DNA from 2 places in the Lysinibacillus sp. Ag94 genome. Region 1 is predicted to be linked to the other one. Evidence: a T-box and tRNA genes for the amino acid it is inferred to sense, from the RefSeq annotation. Region 1 holds a T-box; the other holds one or more tRNA genes.
What was found. The T-box of region 1 lies ahead of MY533_RS15670 (valine--tRNA ligase). A T-box ahead of a tRNA ligase gene usually reads a tRNA of that ligase, here a tRNA-Val.

Region 1 (6,748 bases):
GTAAATATGGATCCAATTTTCATGGAATCAGGTCACGGTGCTATTATTAAAGACATTGATGGCAATGAATATATTGATTATGTATTATCATGGGGACCTCTTATTTTAGGTCATGCACATCCTGAAGTTGTACAAGCAATTGCAGAAACAGCAGCCAAAGGCTCTTCGTTTGGAGCACCTAGCTATACAGAAAATCGATTAGCTAAATTAGTGTTAGATCGACTTCCTGGTATGGAAATGATTCGCTTCGTGTCTTCTGGTACAGAGGCTACGATGTCTGCTTTACGTGTGGCTCGTGGTGTTACAGGACGCGATAAAATTTTGAAATTTGAGGGTTCTTATCATGGTCACGGAGACTCCTTACTAATTAAGGCAGGCTCAGGGGTAGCTACATTGGGCCTACCTGATAGCCCAGGTGTCCCAGCGGATATTGCACGTAATACGTTAACAGTAGCGTACAATGATTTAGAAGGAGCAAAACTAGTTTTCGAAAAGTTTGGTTCAGAGCTTGCGGCAGTAATTGTTGAGCCAGTGGCAGGGAATATGGGTGTTGTACCTCCACTACCAGACTTCCTACAAGGCTTACGTGAATTAACAAAGGAACATGGATCATTGTTGATTTTTGATGAGGTTATGACAGGCTTCCGTGTTGACTATGGCTGTGCACAAGGTTATTTTGATGTAACACCAGATATGACAACATTAGGAAAAGTAATTGGCGGTGGACTTCCTGTCGGTGCATTTGCAGGGAAAAAGGAAATTATGGAGCAGGTAGCACCAGCTGGTCCAATTTATCAAGCTGGAACATTGTCAGGGAATCCATTAGCAATGACGGCAGGCTATGAAACATTATCTCGCCTTGATAATAGCTCTTATGAATACTTCAAAAAGCTAGGAGATCAATTAGAGTCTGGTTTCCGTGAAGCAGCAACGAAATACAATATTCCGCATACTGTAAATCGAGCTGGTTCAATGATAGGTTTCTTCTTTACGAACGAAGATGTTATAGATTTTGCATCAGCAAAAACGTCTGATTTGCAATTATTCGCTGAATACTTCCGTCTAATGGCAGAGGAAGGTATTTTCTTACCGCCTTCTCAATTTGAAGGTTTATTTATTTCTACCGCACATACAGAGGAGCATATCGCAAAAACAGTTGATGCCTTCCATAAAGTATTTGCACAATTAGCAAGATAATAGACAGTTACAAAATAGCATGCTAGAAATATTTTCTGGCATGCTATTTTTTTGTTTAAGTAATACGATATGTCTTTATCTGGGTCATCATCAAAACGAGTGGTTGATTTCCGTTCCGGCTAGGCGCTTTGTTGCTGTCGCTTCGCTTTCGCACAGAAAAAACATTTGTTGCTGTCGCTTCGCTTTCGCACAGAAAAAACATTTGTTGCTGTCGCTTCGCTTTCGCACAGAAAAAACATTTGTTGCTGTCGCTTCGCTTTCGCACAGAGCAAAAGCTTCCTGGGGGCGTCAGATGAGCAGCTTCACTCGACTCCAATCAACTTATTTGCGTAGTAGATGTTTTAACAAAAATCATCCACAGCTTTTGGTGATGATCCATTTTTACCTGTTAAATGACAATGAATGTATGATCGTTCCCGTTTGAAAAAATTTTATTAAAATTATAACTTTCAGCATAGCCAAATTGTGGGCGAAATCGTATATAATATAGCTATTCGTAAAAGAAAGTAGTGAATTGATATGGCAACTGGCACACATATGGTCGAAGTACCCGTAGGAATTGAAAATGTATGGGATTTCGTCAGTGATATGGAAAAATGGGCAAAGCTTGTCCCAGGTTATAATGCACATGAAATGATTGATGAAAAACATTCAAATTGGACGTTTAAAGGCAATGTTGGTGTTCTGAAAAAAACAGTACAAGTAGAGATTACTATTTTAGAATGGGTAGCTCCTACAAAAGTAACATTCGAATTAAAAGGACTTTCTGATAACTTTTCAGGAAACGGTTATTTCCTAGCAGAAAGTATTGATGCAGAAAATACAAAAATGACAGGCTTCTTAGAAGTAACTGCAGGAGGATTAGCCGGTCCGGTTTTAAATCCAATCTTTAAGCCGATTGTACCTAAAGCAACACAAATGTTAACAGACCGTGTAGCAAATAAAATTAAATTGGTGAATGTATAATAATACTGTTAACTTCTTTTTGGCGGATGTTCAAATGCTTGCTGAAATAGGGGAACTCAGGCTAAAAAATTTCACATCCTGTGAAAACGCCTGAGTGACCAACCTCAGTGTTGTTGCCGCTGACGCTTCGCTTTCGCGCAAAACACTGTTGTTAGCCCAAAGCACTATCATGGAATCGGCTTTGTAAAAGCAAATTCCAGACGAATTGTCGAGGCATAACATAATTGATATAAACAGTAAAAAGGCATGCTAGACGTTCTAGTATGCCTTTTTTAGCTTATTATTGGGGCTGATCCCCATTACGGCCGGGGCGCTCCCCTTGGGAACAATACAAAAATCCGAATGCATTGATATCATCACGAAAACAAAAAGTAACAGTTATATTTTTACGCCAAAACGAAATTGCTTAATCATCCTATAGCATACTATCCTTCGAAGCTTCATATGATGCAAGGGGAGGGATTATTATCGAACAGAAAACTTGGAATATGAGTGAAACTTTTTGTTTTCCTGGTTATGGCAGTCCAACAGAAATAGCAGACGTACAAATTATGCCACGGTGGCAGACGATGCAGTTAGAAGATTCTCTACGTTTAATGGGTATCTATCATATCACAGCACATGTTCGTTTTGATTTTCAAGACATGAAAGCTTTCCTTGATGATGAAGAATTAGTACAAATTGATGCGCTCGATATTCAAGGGGATACTGGTTATTTTGAGTATGCAGTTCCTTTAAATGTGGATTTACCAAAAGAAGCAGCTATTGAAGATTTAATGGTAAAGGATGTTCGACCTAAATTGAGGAATCAGATGTGTCAGCTCGAATGGACGGTTACAAGTATTTTTAATGAGCCTGAGCCAGCATTCGCTTTAGAAAAACAGCCTGTTACTGTCAATGCCTCAGCTCAAATAGAGAAGGGATCCCCTATAAAAGAAACGGCAGCTGTAATAGCTTCGATTCAAGAAGAAAAACCTGCGGCTATCGAAGCTTCGATTCAAGAAGAAAAACCTGCAGCTGTAGTTGCTTCGGCACAAGAAGAAAAAACTATAGCTGTAATGGCTTCGACACAAGAAGAAAAACCTACAGCTGAAGCGGCTACAGCACAAGTAGAAAACTCTACAGTTGTAACAACATCAGAACAAAAGGAAAAATCGGTAACATTTAAAAAGGAAAAGTCTGAAGCGATAGTAGCTTCAGACAAAAAAGAAAAGACTGCACCAGCTGAGCAAAAAACAATGTTGAGGGAATCCTCAAGTCATATTGTAGTCCGTGAATCCAGCTCCTGGCATGAAGTTCCATCGATGATTTGGGATTTAACGGAAGATTACACACCGCTAAAGGTTCGTGTTTCAAATGACTTCATTCAAAAGTAAATAGCATAGAAGTAGCAGGAGCAATAAGATGATGAAATCTCCAGATGTTGGAATGATGATGACACGTATAAACTGAAAAACACAAATTGGTACAATTATCGTTTTGCAATAAAAACGAAATTGTCGTAACCATGGTGGTAAAAGCCAAGGATTATACTTACGTCGTCGCATTTGAATTTTCACTTCCTTTTCTAGTAGTGCTTCCTAAAAATGACTAAATCACTTGAAAAAATGCACGATTTTGCGGTACAATGTGAAAAAGTCGAATATAGATGCTATGACAGGGAAGAGTAAATTATTAGTACATTTTAAGAGAGGAAACGGTAGCTGAAAAGTTTCTATTTGTACCTAATTGAATGTAGCCCTCGAGCAGCTTTAGTGAACTAACAGTAGTTAAAGCCGGTTAAACACCGTTACCGAATTGAGAGCCAGTAGTAAAAGGTTTAAGCGAGTAGTACATGTTTTTCTGATGAAATGTGTGGGGAAGCTTAACTCGCCTCTGCTGGAATTAAAGGTGGTACCGCGAATTTAAACTCCTTCGTCCTTTTAGACGATAGGAGTTTTTTTATTTTCATGAATCTTCTGCTACATGTGCCTCCAGCTGAGACATATAAACAGAACGATTGGTACGATCTCACACCGGTAAAATTATTAAGTCAACAGGAGGAGTCAAAATGACAGAAAACATTTCAATGCCTACAAAATATGATCCGCAGTCCATTGAAGCGGGTCGTTATGAATGGTGGTTACAAGGGAAATTTTTTGAGGCGCAGCCTACAAGTGATAAGGAGCCTTATTCTATCGTTATTCCACCGCCGAATGTAACAGGTAAATTACATCTTGGTCATGCTTGGGATACAACATTACAAGATATTTTAATTCGTATGAAGCGCATGCAAGGTTACGATGCACTATGGTTACCAGGAATGGACCATGCAGGTATTGCAACACAGGCAAAAGTAGAGGCCAAACTACGTGAAGATAATATATCACGTTATGATTTAGGGCGTGAAAAATTCCTAGAAAAAACATGGGAATGGAAAGAAGAGTATGCTGGGCATATTCGCGATCAATGGGCGAAGCTTGGTCTTGCATTAGATTATTCTCGTGAGCGTTTCACACTAGACCAAGGTCTTTCCGATGCAGTTAAAACTGTTTTCGTTCAATTATATGAAAAAGGCTTAATTTATCGCGGTGAACGCATTATTAACTGGGACCCTGCTGCAAAAACAGCCTTATCAGATATTGAAGTTATTTATCAAGATGTTCAAGGTGCATTCTATCATATGAAATACCCATTAGCTGATGGGTCAGGATATGTGGAAGTTGCAACTACACGTCCTGAAACAATGCTAGGTGACTCTGGGGTAGCCGTTCACCCGAAAGATGAGCGCTATCAACACTTAATCGGTAAAACAGTTATTTTACCAATCGTTGGCCGTGAAATTCCTATCGTAGCAGATGACTACGTAGATATGGAATTTGGGACTGGTGTTGTAAAAATGACACCAGCACATGATCCTAATGACTTTGAGGTTGGTAACCGCCACAACCTTGAACGCATTCTTGTTATGAATGAAGATGGTACAATGAACGAGCTTGCTGGCAAGTATAACGGTATGGATCGCTTTGAATGCCGTAAGCAAATCGTAGCTGATTTACAAGAATCAGGCGTGCTTATTCGTATTGAAGAGCATACACATTCAGTAGGTCACTCTGAACGTTCTGGTGCTGTTGTAGAGCCGTATCTTTCAGCACAATGGTTCGTAAAAATGCAACCACTAGCAGATGCTTCACTTGCTCTTCAAAAAGATGAAGAAGGAAAAGTGAACTTCGTACCATCTCGTTTCGAAAACACATATTCTCGTTGGATGGAAAACATTCGTGACTGGTGTATCTCTCGTCAGTTATGGTGGGGTCACCAAATCCCAGCTTGGTATCACAATGAAACAGGTGAAATTTACGTAGGAAAAGAAGCACCAGCAGATGCAGAAAATTGGACACAAGATGAAGACGTTTTAGATACATGGTTCTCGTCAGCACTATGGCCATTTTCTACAATGGGTTGGCCGGATGAGACAAATGAAGAATACAAACGTTACTATCCAACAAGCACACTTGTAACTGGTTATGATATTATTTTCTTCTGGGTTTCTCGTATGATTTTCCAAGGTCTTGAATTTACAGGTCAACGTCCATTCAAAGATGTTTTAATTCACGGTTTAGTACGTGATGGTGAAGGACGTAAGATGAGTAAATCACTTGGCAATGGTGTAGACCCTATGGACGTTATTGATCAATATGGTGCCGATTCATTGCGTTACTTCTTAGCTACTGGATCTTCACCTGGTCAGGATTTACGCTATACAACTGAAAAAGTAGAAGCCATTTGGAACTTCTCTAACAAAATTTGGAATGCCTCTCGTTTTGCTTTAATGAATATGGAAGGTATGACATTTGATGAAATCGACTTAACTGGTGAAAAATCAGTTGCCGATAAATGGATTCTAACTCGTTTAAATGAAACAATTGAACGTGTAACATCTCTTGCAGAACGCTACGAATTTGGCGAAGTTGGCCGCGAGCTTTATAACTTTATTTGGGATGATTTCTGTTCTTGGTATATTGAAATGGCGAAGCTACCGTTATACGGTGAAGACGAAGCAGCTAAGAAAACAACTCGTTCTATTTTAGCTTACGTTTTAGATCAAACGATGCGTCTATTACATCCATTCATGCCATTCATTACAGAAGAAATCTGGCAGCACTTACCTCATGAAGGTGAATCAATCACAGTGGCAGCATGGCCAACTGTACGTACGGATCTTCATTTTGCTGAGGAAGCAGACAATATGAAGCTCCTAATGGATATTATACGTTCGGTACGTAATATTCGTGCGGAAGTAAATACACCTATGAGCAAAAAAGTGCCGCTATACATTTCAGCGAAGGATGTAGCAACGGCTACAGTACTTGAAGCCAATAAAGCTTATTTAGAAAAATTCTGTAATCCAGAAACGCTAACAATTGGAGAAAATTTAGAAGCACCTGGTCAGTCAATGACAGCAGTAGTTACTGGAGCTGAACTATTCCTACCGCTTGTTGGACTTATTAATCTAGAAGAAGAAATTGCTCGTCTTGAAAAAGAATTAGAGAAGTGGGCAAAAGAAGTCAAACTTGTAACTGGTAAGTTATCGAATGAAAAATTC
Region 2 (6,748 bases), 1.1 Mb from region 1:
TCTACCGTATACTCTCACCTTTGTAGGACTAATTGTTAGTTGGTTGACAGTAATACCATTCTCCGCTTTTCCTATTTCCTTCAGCACAACAGGCAACTCTCTACTGTAAGCTCCAATATCTACTTCTACCTTCACAGTTTCTGGTTCAATCGTCACGTCTAACTTATTTAAATCACGATCTAGTACTTTCACTGCCGCTACTTGTGAGAACGGTTCTTTCAAGCCTCGTTCACCCGTTACAGTAGCTTTTACATAGCTAATATTTTCAATTGCACTTTTGGCACCTGTAATATACACCGTAGCTGGATTAGCACTCATGCCATTTAAAATATATCCTTCTTCAAGTAAACGAGTATTTAGCTCAGGGTCAACACGAAACTCTTGTGTGACCTTTTCCTCAATGTTAACCTTTACAATCGCAGGGTCTAATGTAACTTGCAACTTCTCCGAAATATTTTCGTATTGTAGTCGAACATTATGCTCACCTATGAGTAATTTACTCAAATCTGCAAATACAGAAAAATCCTTCGACGCTTGAGCCTGTAAAACGAGTGTCATCGGACCTTTTATCGTAACATCTACTGTCTTTGGTATCCCTGTTACAATGAGGTTCTTATCGTCATAAAAAACATCTACTGGTACATCTCGGATTACCGCTGTTTGCTCACTCATTATTGTTTTATTTGAGGGAGATAATTCAGCACGGACGGAGAAAAATAACAATAAGGCTAAAATTAGCGCAACAATTCGTAACACCCAAGGGCTATCCATCATTTTATCCATTCTTTTTCCCCCTCCAAGTTAACTTAGAGGCTGCATTTGATTCCTGTGCTGATCCGAACCACATTTTACGTAACAGTCCCTCGAATTCTTCTAAAGAAAGATTTCGATGTAGATTACCATTCAGTGTAATACTAATGGCACCGGTTTCCTCTGATACGACAATAGTAATGGCATCTGTCACTTCACTTAAGCCAAGTGCAGCACGGTGACGTGTCCCAAGCTCTTTTGAGATAAATGGACTCTCAGAAAGCGGTAAATAACAAGCCGCTGCCGATATTTTATCTTTTTGCATGATAACCGCTCCATCATGTAACGGTGTATTAGGTATAAAAATGTTGATCAGTAATTCAGATGAAATCTCAGCATTTAGACCTATACCTGTTTCGATATATTCATTTAGACCTGTTTCTTTTTCAATAGAAATTAACGCCCCTATACGACGTTTGGCCATATAACTAACAGATTTCTTCATTGCCTCAATAAGCCTTGTTTGTTCTTCTTCAACTTGACTAATCGAACGTTGGAACAACTTCCCTCTACCAATTTGTTCAAGACCACGTCTTATTTCAGGTTGGAAAATGATAATAATCGCCAAGAAACCGAATTCGATAACTTGTTTTAACATCCAACCTAACGTCTCTAACCCAAAAAAGTCCGTAGCAAGGCGCGCAATAATAATGACGAAAATGCCTTTTAATAATTGGACAGCCTTTGTACCTTTAATGAGGGTTAAAATTTTATAAATAACGTACCATACGAGCAGTACATCTAATAAGTTAATAAAAATATTCACAGGTGTTAAATTAGCGAAATGTTCGATAATTTGCACGTGGCATCCCCCACTTTTCATTGCGAATCCATACACATTTAAGTATAGCACATTCTTATCAAATGTAACTTTTTTCAAATAAAAAGTCTACTCAAAAGAGTAGACCTTTCAGCCTCTCACGTGCACTATCTATTAGGACGTATAGAGTGTTATTTAGTTGCTTGTTTCTCCTCGAATGTTACAGCAGACTTCACTGAATTTTTAATTGTATACCACAGCCATTCGAATACTTCGTCAATTTCTTCTATTTTTCCCGAAACAACTGCCGAAGATGCCATATACTGCCCGTTAATAACAGTGACATTGCCATCCACTTCACCCTCAACAATTAAATCACCATTTTTAACAATAATGTCGCCTTTTACAACTTCACCCTTCGGCACAATAACCGTTTGGCCTTCAACAACTAGGTTTGGCTGTTTAGTCACGGAGAACTGTCGGTCATCCATAAAATTACCTAGTAAAGTTGCACTCATGAATAAACAAAAAACTGCTGCTGCCACAAAGAGTGGATGCCGACGAATCCACTTTTGCATCCCTACACGACTTTTAGGTTTCGGTAAACGAGCCATTACGGCTTCTTCAAAATGCGGAGGTGATGTAATGTGGGAAGCGCTCTTCACAAAGGCGATTGTTTCACTTAATTCCTGCATCAACTGTTTACAATCACTGCATGTATGCAAATGTCGTTTTAACTCTTGCTCATGCTCACGACTAATGTCACCATCTAAATAATCATGGATATAGTCTATTATATGCTCTGGACAAGTATTCATGACGCTTCCCCTCCTACAGATTGTTTAATTGCTTTCGTAATGCTTCACGTCCGCGGTGAATCCTCGTTTTCACCGTTCCAAGAGGCATATCTAAAATCTCGCTAATTTCCTGTAATGATAATTCTTCAATATATTTCAATACTATAACTGAACGGTACTTATCAGGCAAACGTCCAATTTCATATTGAATACGATCTTGCAGTTCCATTTGCTCTATCTGTTCTTCAGGTAGCTGGTCATCTGCTGCGATCTGTGAATACATATCAAGTCCTTCTGTACCAGCTACTTCTGCATCTAAATAGTAATCCGGCTTTTTCTTCCGGATACGGTCTATACAAAGGTTTGTCGCTATACGATAAAGCCACGTCGCAAATTTCCTTTTCTGATCAAAAGTATGCAAGTTCATATAGGCACGAACAAAAGCTTCTTGTGCAATGTCCTCAGATTCTTGCTTGTTCCCTAACATCCTATAGCATACTTGGTACAGTTTGTGCTGATAGAGACTCACAATATCTGCAAATGCGTTTTGATCACCTTTAAGCACTTGTTTAATTTTCTTGTTTACTAACGCATCCATTGTGTTTATTTCTCCACCTTTACAACTGTCTTATACTATACGACCTATCGATAAGAAAAGTTTCGTTTTATTATTAATTATAGCAAAAGATTTTTATACATTGTGGCAATAGACAATTTTTTGTTAAATTTCTTTAAACTAGTGTTTCGCCAAATAAAGAGCCCATTAATGCTACTGCAACATCGGCAGTTCTATTTTTCTCATCTAAAATTGGATTAACTTCAACAAATTCAGCAGATGTTAGCAAACCTGATTCCTGAAGCATTTCCATTGCCAAATGGCTTTCTCGATATGTAATACCACCAGCTACAGGAGTCCCAACCCCTGGCGTATAAAGTGGATCTAAACCGTCTAAATCAAGTGATAAATGCAAACCATCTACATTGCGCCCCCTTAAATATTCTAGAGCATCTTCCATGACACGCGTCATCCCAAGACGATCTATTTCATGCATTGTATATACTTTGATTCCTTGCTGGATAATTAATTCACGTTCTCCTGGATCTACAGAACGCGCTCCTATAATAATAACGTTTTCAGGTTTAATTTTCGGTACATTATTACGAATTTTCACTAACCGTTCATGACCAAGTCCAATGCTTATAGCTAATGGCATACCATGTATATTACCAGATGGCGTCGTTTCTGGAGTGTTTAAGTCAGCATGCGCATCAAACCAAATAACGCCTAAATTTTTATAATGCTCACCTAGCCCTGCAAGAGTGCCAATAGCGATACTATGGTCGCCACCAAGTACAAGCGGAAACTCCTTTTGTTCAATTGCTTCATTTACACTTTTCGCCAAAGACGTACTTACATCGATAACTTCCTCTAAATTAAGTAGCTGCTTATCAACAATAATGCCATCTTGTTTTTGACTAACACGTATATCCCCTTGATCATGTACTACATGTCCTATTGCCTCTAGGCGCTCTACAACGCCTGCGTAACGAATAGCACTCGGCCCCATATCTACCCCTCTGCGAGTTTGCCCATAATCTGTTGGTACACCAATAATAGAAACATTTAGTTTATTCATTTTTCCATACCCCCTTTAGATTGTAAGACTATTGTAAAGCCTGCATCCTCCTTGGCTCAACCTCGCAATTTTATGAATATTTATGCAATTAAAGAGAGTATAAAAAAATCTCCTGCTGTTTTCAGCAAGAGATTAGTATCTGTAGTTAATGTTACACTTTTTTTATTTATAAAAGTGAGCCATGAAGGACTCGAACCTTCGACCCTCTGATTAAAAGTCAGATGCTCTACCAACTGAGCTAATGGCTCAAAAAATAAAAATGGCTGGGGTACTAGGATTCGAACCTAGGCATGACGGAATCAAAATCCGTTGCCTTACCGCTTGGCTATACCCCAATCATTATAAAAAACTGGTGGAGGGGGACGGATTCGAACCGCCGAACCCTAAGGAGCGGATTTACAGTCCGCCGCGTTTAGCCACTTCGCTACCCCTCCGAAATAACACATATGGTGGAGGATGACGGGCTCGAACCGCCGACCCTCTGCTTGTAAGGCAGATGCTCTCCCAGCTGAGCTAATCCTCCATAGAAACAGGTGTTCATTTCTTTACAGTTTTTTATTTTATTTTTAAGCCTTTGCATTACTACAATGCTTTAAAAAATGGTGACCCCTACGGGATTCGAACCCGTGTTACCGCCGTGAAAGGGCGGTGTCTTAACCACTTGACCAAGGGGCCATTTTCAAATGTCTCAAACAAGACAAGTATTATGATAACATTTTTCGTCGTAAGATGCAATACTTTTTTGAAAAAATTTTATGTATACATCACCTTTAAAAATGAGCAAAAAAATGGCTCCGAAGGCAGGACTCGAACCTGCGACAACCTGATTAACAGTCAGGTGCTACTACCAACTGAGCTACTTCGGAACAATACTATTCAATTCGGTTTTTAAAACCTCTTAAGTACATTTATTATTATAGCAAGCATTATAAATTATGCAATACTTTTTGTGAAAATTTTTATATTTTTTGTCGAAGTCTTCCTATGCAGCAACAAGAAACGTAATAGTTCTCTATTAAATCTAATATTTCTATTTCATGTACAGAATATTCTTGCTGTATATTATTGCAATTGATAAAATAAAAATAGTTTTATGAATTTTCTATCAAATTTGATTAGGGGAGGAATGTTCATATGGTAACAAACGATTTAATTGCACCGGAATTTTATAATATTACAGAGGAATTGGAGAAATTTTCTCGTGATAGTGATCGCCAAGCAATACGGTGGCTAAATACTCAGCAGGAGCGTCAAACAATTTCCTATGTTGAACTTGTTCAAAAAATGAACCAATACGCGCACGCCTTTACGAAGAAGGGGCTTCAAAAAGGAGATCGCGTATTAGTTATTATTCCTCGTCTGCCTGAAGCTTATTTTGTCTTCCTTGGCTGTCTAAAGGCTGGGATTGTTCCTATTTCTTGTTCAGAAATGTTACGTGCAAGTGATTTAGAATATCGTATGGAACACTCTTCTGCAAGAGCAGTAATAGCCTATGAAGCGTTCACTAGTGAGGTAGATAGTATTACTTCTTCAGTGGAGGCTTTAAATAATAAATTGGTTATAGGCACTGCTACTGGTGATTGGACCTCTTTAGATGACTTAGCAAGTACTCAGCCAGATACATTTACAGCAGCTGCTACTAAAAGAGATGATATGGCATTTCTTTCTTATACATCTGGCACAACTGGCAAACCAAAAGGAGTTGTTCATTCACACGGATGGGGTTATGCACATATTAAAACGGCCGCTTCACAATGGCTTTGTGTACGTGAAGGTGACTTAGTTTGGGCTACAGCAGCTCCAGGGTGGCAAAAATGGATTTGGAGCCCATTTTTATCGACTATTATGCTGGGCGCTACTGCATTTGTATACCACGGAGGATTTGATGCAAAAACATATCTTAAACTGCTTCAAGAAGAAAAGGTTAATGTATTGTGCTGTACTCCAACGGAATATCGAATTATGGCGAAGATTGATAATTTAAAAGACTATAATTTATCTTCTCTACGCAGTGCTGTTTCAGCTGGTGAACCATTAAATCGACCAGTCATCGAAACATTTATGAAAAATTTCAATCTTAAAGTTCGTGATGGCTATGGACAAACAGAAAATACTTTATTAATCGGCACACTTGAAAATATAGATTTACGTCCAGGTTCAATGGGTGTTCCTACACCCGGCAATATTGTTCGTATTATAAATCATGAAGGCAACGAGGTACCGGTTGGAGAAGTTGGAGATATTGCAGTACACAAATCTTCTCCTGCTCTATTTAAGGAGTACTATCGTGAGCCTGAACGTACACAAGCTGCCTTCCGTGGAGATTGGTATATTACTGGAGACCAAGCCAAATGCGATGAAGACGGCTACTTCTGGTTTGAAGGTCGAGGAGATGACATCATTATTTCATCAGGCTATACAATTGGGCCATTTGAAGTAGAAGATGCTTTAAATAAACATGAAGCTGTACAAGAATGTGCTGTAGTCGCAGCTCCAGATGAAATTAGGGGACATATTGTTAAAGCCTTTGTCATCTTACGAGAAAGCTTCAGAGATCGTGATGAGGAAGTGTTAATAAAAGAACTCCAAGAGCACGTTAAAGCATTAACAGCGCCTTATAAATATCCTCGTAGTATTGTCTTTATCGATGAGCTACCAAAAACAACTTCTGGTAAGATTCGTCGTATAGAACTACGAGCAGCAACAACAACTGTATAAAATATAATAAAGAGACATTTTACCAT

Region 2: it encodes a tRNA-Val, which carries the amino acid that the T-box ahead of MY533_RS15670 (valine--tRNA ligase) is inferred to sense. The anticodon was not compared.

The regions. Positions count from the first base shown of each region.
Region 1 is NZ_CP096780.1:3,377,125-3,383,872, reverse strand. It holds gene hemL (glutamate-1-semialdehyde 2,1-aminomutase) at 1-1,197, shown strand, start outside; gene MY533_RS15685 (SRPBCC family protein) at 1,717-2,163, shown strand; gene MY533_RS15680 (valyl-tRNA synthetase) at 2,652-3,539, shown strand; T-box leader at 3,808-4,088, shown strand; gene MY533_RS15670 (valine--tRNA ligase) at 4,214-6,748, shown strand, end outside.
Region 2 is NZ_CP096780.1:4,449,362-4,456,109, forward strand. It holds gene MY533_RS21055 (CdaR family protein) at 1-783, opposite strand, end outside; gene cdaA (diadenylate cyclase CdaA) at 776-1,612, opposite strand; gene MY533_RS21065 (anti-sigma factor family protein) at 1,762-2,388, opposite strand; gene sigW (RNA polymerase sigma factor SigW) at 2,402-2,965, opposite strand; gene rocF (arginase) at 3,099-4,004, opposite strand; tRNA gene MY533_RS21080 (tRNA-Lys) at 4,180-4,252, opposite strand; tRNA gene MY533_RS21085 (tRNA-Gln) at 4,265-4,339, opposite strand; tRNA gene MY533_RS21090 (tRNA-Tyr) at 4,355-4,438, opposite strand; tRNA gene MY533_RS21095 (tRNA-Val) at 4,452-4,527, opposite strand; tRNA gene MY533_RS21100 (tRNA-Glu) at 4,605-4,679, opposite strand; tRNA gene MY533_RS21105 (tRNA-Asn) at 4,794-4,870, opposite strand; gene mbcS (acyl-CoA synthetase MbcS) at 5,139-6,722, shown strand.